DNA from 2 places in the Paenibacillus sp. GL_099_B genome. Region 2 is predicted to be linked to the other one. Evidence: riboswitches for the same ligand, from Rfam matches in the RefSeq annotation. Region 2 holds a riboswitch; the other holds the start of a gene.

Region 1 (3,418 bases), 2.0 Mb from region 2:
CGGCGTTCCTCCACGCAGCTCCACCATAGCTCCAGCGGCCATGCCGATGGCAGAACCCACTTCAGCCTGACAGCCGCCCTCGGCACCGGAGATAAATGAATTGTTGGCAATGACGTAACCGATCGCTCCCGCACAGAACAGACCGTTCACCAGATGCTCGTCACTCCAGCCAAAACGCTCCTGGGAGCTGATAAACACACCCGGAATGATGCCGCAAGAACCGGCTGTCGGTGTCGCTACGATCCGGCCCATGGAGGCATTCACTTCCGATACACAAAGGGCATACGCCATGGCCAGTGCAGAAGCATCTCCAGAACAAGTCTCACCTTTACGAATGTACTCAGCCATTTTTTTGCCGTCTCCGCCAGTCAAGCCGCTGCGTGATGTTGTATCTTCTGTTAGCCCTTTGTGTACAGCTTCCTTCATCACCTGATAGTAATCCGACATCTGCCGCACAACATCCACTTCCGAGATATTCGTCTCCTGAACCTGCTCTTCGATCATCAGCTCGGCAATGGTCTTGGACTCTGCTGTACAGATGGTATTCAGTTCATGTAGATGTTTAAACCGCATCAGGCTCGACCCCTCTCTTCAAATCAATCACGCGAATGTCCAGCATATGATCCAGCGACCGCAGACGGTTCAACATCTCAGGATTCGGCACACCATCCATCTCCATCGCTGTCAGTGCTTCACCATCCCGGGCTTTCCGATCCACTTGCATGTACCCGATGTTCACCCCGGACGAACTGATGGTGGAGGTTACCGAAGCGAGCACCCCTGCTTTGTCCGAATGGCGAAGTACAAGTGTGGGGAACTCTCCGCTGATCTGTACACGAAAATCATTCAATGCATGCACCGATACACTACCACCGCCGATGGAAGCACCGATTAGTGAACATTGACGGTCTCCGTGCCATAGTTCAATCTTGACCGTATTCGGATGAGGAGCAGGCAGGCCGCTTGTGAAAAACTCTACCTCCATACCCGCTTCCTCTGCATATTGTTCTGCATCCGGTATACGTGGGTCATCAGTCACATAATCAAGCAGGCCACCGATCAACGCAAGATCCGTACCATGCCCCTGATACGTATCAGCAAACGAGCCGTATAGAGTTAATCGAGCGCGTTCAGGCGTGCATCCCAGCCACTGACGGGCAATTCGCCCCAATCTTGCCGCTCCAGCCGTATGTGAACTTGATGGACCTGTCATGGACGGACCAATAATTGAAAAAACATCTTTAAAACGCATCGCAAACCCTCCATTTATAATCGTCATTTTCATCCAGACGTACACCCATAATGTTCCTTTATTACTGAATGATGACATGAGAAAAGGACAGAAGAAGGCCCTAGGCCCTCTCTCTGTCCTCGATACCTGAGAGTTTCATGATAAGCAGCGCGGCGAATCGATGCATTCCTGTATTCACAGGTGATGTCACCCTGCACACCGTGCTGCTTGACCATATACCCCTTGGGTGGCGCAGTTCGCGCACTCTCCAGAGTTGCGTCCAACGATGGTACATTTACCTGAGAGATTAACCGCTGCGCCGGGTGCGTAGCAGCTTGCTCCTTCGGTGCCCGACAGCTGCCATTTTACTCGACAAGCTCAGGTCTCTCCCGCTCGCTATCATTCGCTGTATGGAACCATTCTGATTTTGTACCAGAACGATAATTGAAGTTTTTAATACTTTCTCATTAAGATTAATCGACCGGAAGATCAGTGTCAACAAACTTAACGATTTCTTTGCGAATATTTGCTTTTTACCATTTTATACACAAGATAAACTAACGAATTGTAAACTTTCATCACATGAATGTGTTAATGCGTTTCATCTCGAAAGCGTATACATTGTTCATTTTCTATTAGCCAATATCTGTGTTTAATACTATCTATGTTATGTTCCACAGAACGGTTCGGGTATTCAGGCAACCATTATTCTGTACTAGAATTGTTGTGTTTCTGCTTGTCACCCCACCATCGCCTTAGGCTTCGCCGGTTCATCGTAATACCTGCTTCGGGAAGGAAGCATACTCGTCACCAATCCCAACGCAGCCAGCAGCATAACCCCAGATACAACTGTATATACCATACGAAGTGACAACTGCTCTGCCACTACCCCTGCAATCAAAATGGAAGCCACCTGCAGCAGACTTAACACAAGTCCAAGTACACTACTCATTCGCCCCATCAGATCGACAGGGATATTATTTTGATAAAAGTTAACCAGGCCCGTATTCGCCAGTGCCGAGCACAGACCGAGCAGAATAAAGGCAACCGCCGCCAGCTCAAACGAGAATGAACGGGAGAAAAGAAAATAATCCAGCGACATGCCGACTACCAGAATAATCTGGAACAGGGCATATATACCGACCACGTAGCCCGACTTCCGGCTAAAGCTCAGTACAGCTCTCCAATCCTGGGCAACCATCTGAGGGGTCAGTCTGCTGCCTGTCCCTATATTCTGTTCTCCAATGCCCAGTTTGGGAAGAAACATTAGAATCAACGCAGAAGCAACAAAGGAAACCGCATTGGCATAAATGGCTGCCGCCGGAGATAGATAAATCAGCATCACTCCTGCAACTGCTGGGCCGGTAATAAATGCCCCTGAGCTGATCAGGGCTTGTAGGGAATTGAAGCGCTTGCGCCGTTCAGCAGGTACCAACCGGGTAATGTATACCTGAGAGGAAGGGACAAATATAGATGAAGACATGCTGATCAAAAACATCACTGCGTACATCATCCATAGGCTGGACATCAGTGGGAGCGCCGCCACCAACAATGCCCGTAGCATATCAGCACCAATCATCAGCTGTCGCTGATCATAACGATCAATCAGGCTGCCTGACCAAAACTTAGTGCACACCGAAGCAATCGGCGAGATAATCCACAACCCTGCGACTGCCGCTGGAGACTGTGTCATATTCAATACCATCAGGTTAATCGCCACAATATATATGAAATCACCCAGATTGGATATGCCCACTCCGCTAAGTAGCAATCCGGCATGCTTCCAGCCACCAGACTGCCCCTTCGATGCAACTCTCTTTGCACGAATGTTCTTCATAGCGCTACCCACCCACTAGAAATCACAAATTATAACTCATAGAAAATACTCTCGTTCTGTACATATGGTCTACAAAATTTGCTGCATATAAGAGGCATTCGCTCTTTCATCCATTCGTACCTGGACTCATTCTCCATCTGAAATGCAAAATAGCCGAACGTAAAAATCAGCATGAATCCTTCCATTAACCGAATATCACGCTTCGTCAGTGGTCCTGTCTGCTCCGTATATCCCGATAGGAAGACATCCCGTTCCTCCCGATTGAAAATCGTAGCCGCACCTCCGGCATCAAAGAGATAGTAGCCATACCCGTATAAACAAAAATCAATCATAGATATGCCCTGATCCGT
Region 2 (3,418 bases):
CAATTCTCCTTGGCTGATCTCGGGTTGATAAGGTGTATAGGCTGTATAGAACTCGGAACGGGAGATGACATGATTAATGACGGAGGGAACGTGGTGATCATAAATGCCTGCACCCAGGAAACTGGCGTGTGTCTCGAAGTTGGCATTCGCTCCCGCTAGCTTCGACATATGACGTGTCAGTGCGTATTCATCCAGTTTGGAGGAAATAGGCAGTTCGCCCTGATAGCGAATCTCCTGTGGAATGTCATGGAACAGATCCTCAATCGTTTCCACACCGATGGTTGCCAGCATGGCACTCTGATCCTGCTCGGTCATGGGAATGTAGCGATGCTTGCTCATGCTTGATCAGCTCCTTGAGTAGGTGTCTTTGGCGCACGTGTCCGTTTATGAAATGGGGTCTTCACGACCTCGGCTTTCAGTTTCTTGCCACGAATCTCAATCTCCAGCGGGGTACCCAGTGCAGCATATTTACTGTCAATCAAGGCCAGCCCCAGATTGCGTTTCAATGTAGGCGATTGGGTGCCTGTGGTCACTTCACCAATCTGCACGCCTTCGGCGTAAATCGGATAATGGGGGCGGGGAATGCCCCGTTCCAGCACTTCGATGCCGACCAGCTTGCGGGCAGGCCCATCATTTTTTTGCTGCAACAAGGCTTCATGTCCGATAAACGGTCCGGCATTTAGCTTCACAAACATGCCAACGCCAGCCTCCAGCGGTGAGATGGTTGAAGACAATTCCTGTCCATACAGGGGAAGCTTAGCTTCAAAACGCAGGGTATCCCGGGCACCCAGTCCTGTCGGAACGAGTCCGTGACCTTCTCCCGCTTGCATCAATCCGTTCCAGACCTCAGCAGCTTGTTCCGCAGGAACATAGAGCTCAAAGCCATCTTCACCCGTATATCCGGTGCGGGATAACAACAATGTAACACCACATACCTTCGCATTTGCCACAAAGCGGAAAGGCTCAATGGAAGACACATCGGTGTCTGTCACCGTTCTGAGAATATCTACAGCCAGAGGACCTTGGAGGGCGAGCAGCGCCGTTTGATCCGAATCATTGGTCATTGTTACGCCTGGCGTCATATGCTGTTGCAGCCATGCCCAGTCCTTGTCGATGTTGGAGGCGTTAACTACCAGCATATAATGCTGGTCTTTCAATTTATAGATCAGCAGATCATCGACCACGCCGCCATCCGGATAACACATTAACGTGTATTGGGCCTGACCGGGAACGATTGTTGTTACATCATTGGTGGTCATGTGCTGTAAAAAAGCTTCTGCGTGTTCACCTTGTACGGTGAATTCGCCCATGTGGGATACATCAAATAATCCGGCACGTTCTCGCACCGCTTCATGCTCTTTCTGAATTCCGCTGAATTGCACAGGCAGCTCCCAGCCGCCAAAATCAATGCATCGTACGCCTTCATATTGCTGATAGAGTGGAAAGAGTGGGGTTCTAAGCAAATCGGACATCCAATCACCTCGTCATGGGCCGTCAACCGGCCGAGTGTATAACCATGGATCAATGAATTTGGCATCATATTTTATAAAAGAAGGTAAGGACGCTATAAGGCAGCGCCGCTCTATAACCTGTTTTCGTTTTTTTGGGAAAAAGGAAAAGGACAGGCCAAAGAATCGGCATGCCAGAAGCACGCTGTATTCTTAGGCTCTGTCCTTGGTACCTGAGAGTTACCCCGCCGCCTGATGCAGCAAGTTTCCCCTTGGGTGATCATAACGCCCACACAGGGCGAATAGATGCTCTCCAGAGTTGCGTCCCGTAAAAGTCCTTTTGCCTGAGAGATTCACCTCCGCTTGTCGGTGGTTTACTCCTTCGGCGTTACCGCATGTACACCCTGATTCGGGTGTCAAGGGTAATCTCTCCCTTTACATTCATCCGCGGGTATTGCATAGACCAATTAAACACATTTACTACTCTCATTAAAGCCTGAATCGTCTATTGATGTCAAGAACGATATCATAGAAATGAATAAAAAATCCGAATGATATTTTCAATTCACTTCACAACGTTCGTCTATTTATAAAGAGTGCGCTTACTTTTCTAATATTCACCATTATATGTAGGGAGGGTCCATTTGAGTTACAGGCATATAAGGAAGAAAAACAAATAAATTGTGAGGTATCTTGACATTTGAATCGAAAATATCATACGCTATGTTCTGGGAAAAAGGTTAAGGTCAAAGAAACGCATGCACTCATTAATGAAAAGCGAGGCGGATATCGATGAGCGAATTGAAAAGTGATTTCCTGTACAGTGAAGAGCACGAATGGGTGCAGACCGTAGGGGAGGATACCGTACGTATTGGTATTACCGAGTTCGCGCAGCATCAGCTGGGTGACATTGTGTTTGTGGAATTGCCTGACCTTGAATCGGATGTAAAAGCGGAAGACGGCATTGGAACGATTGAATCCGTCAAAACCGTTTCGGATTTGTTTTCTCCTGTCAGTGGAACGATTATTGCTGTGAATGATGCATTGCAGGATTCCCCGGAGCTGGTTAACAACTCCCCATATAAGGAAGGCTGGATGATTGAAATTCGTGTTGAGGGCGACCTGACAGCAGCACTTTCCACATTGATGAATGCGGATGCGTATCGTAAACATACGGAATAATATTAAGGTGCAAATTTCCGCTAGATACGGAGTTTCAGCTTGATGGAAAAGTCCGTTTAACGTAATAAAAATGAATCGATTGATTATAGATCCGGATGGTGATACAGCTCATTCGGAGAATACTTAGGCGCAATTGCCTCACCTGGGACAGGGTGAGGTAATTGCGCTTTTTTTCGTTGTTAACTGATGAATGGGATGGAATGAATATCAATCTAACGTGTTTCATCATTATTTCTAATTGAGATAGAAACAGCTCATTTAAATAGAATAAATTTACAATTTCATTTGTCATTAAAATGGGGCATTTCGTGGGTATGATACATGAAAGGGAATAACAGGTTCCAATCCATATACAGGTGTAAATAAGGAACAATCCTTTAAATTTAAATCTTGTCATCAACGTTCATGACGGAAGTAGGTTTTCATTTCGTTGTAGAAGATACCGTTTTCATTTACGATATGGTTGTAAATTAAAGATTTATTGCAGATTTGTACCTTCGTTCGTCTGGATCATCGTTGTCAAAATTCAGTGGAATCAAGGTTTAATATGTTGAGGAGGTTTTCAATATGAGTTCAGTGGACGCAAAGTCCGAAAAAAGCGGAGGAATACGGGTCGGCGTTCAGAAGTTTGGACGTTTCCTAAGCGGTATGGTTATGCCGAACATGGGTGCATTTATCGCCTGGGGTCTGATTACGGCATTGTTCATTCCAAAAGGATGGTTCCCTAACGCAGATTTTGCATTGCTGGTTGATCCAATGATCAAATATTTGCTGCCTTTGCTTATCGG

What was found. A riboswitch is a leader RNA that binds a small molecule or an ion and turns the genes downstream of it on or off. The one in region 2 is predicted to bind glycine.
Region 1: another riboswitch for glycine. It lies ahead of sdaAB (L-serine ammonia-lyase, iron-sulfur-dependent subunit beta); the one in region 2 lies ahead of gcvT (glycine cleavage system aminomethyltransferase GcvT).

What each region holds. Positions count from the first base shown of each region.
Region 1 is NZ_CM174430.1:489,337-492,754, reverse strand. It holds gene sdaAA (L-serine ammonia-lyase, iron-sulfur-dependent, subunit alpha) at 1-573, opposite strand, end outside; gene sdaAB (L-serine ammonia-lyase, iron-sulfur-dependent subunit beta) at 563-1,252, opposite strand; glycine riboswitch at 1,364-1,505, opposite strand; glycine riboswitch at 1,510-1,633, opposite strand; gene AC3ITG_RS02385 (MFS transporter) at 1,971-3,068, opposite strand; gene AC3ITG_RS02380 (phosphotransferase enzyme family protein) at 3,098-3,418, opposite strand, start outside.
Region 2 is NZ_CM174430.1:5,540,193-5,543,610, reverse strand. It holds gene gcvPA (aminomethyl-transferring glycine dehydrogenase subunit GcvPA) at 1-339, opposite strand, end outside; gene gcvT (glycine cleavage system aminomethyltransferase GcvT) at 336-1,472, opposite strand; glycine riboswitch at 1,667-1,767, opposite strand; glycine riboswitch at 1,771-1,893, opposite strand; gene gcvH (glycine cleavage system protein GcvH) at 2,241-2,630, shown strand; gene AC3ITG_RS25155 (PTS mannitol transporter subunit IIBC) at 3,198-3,418, shown strand, end outside.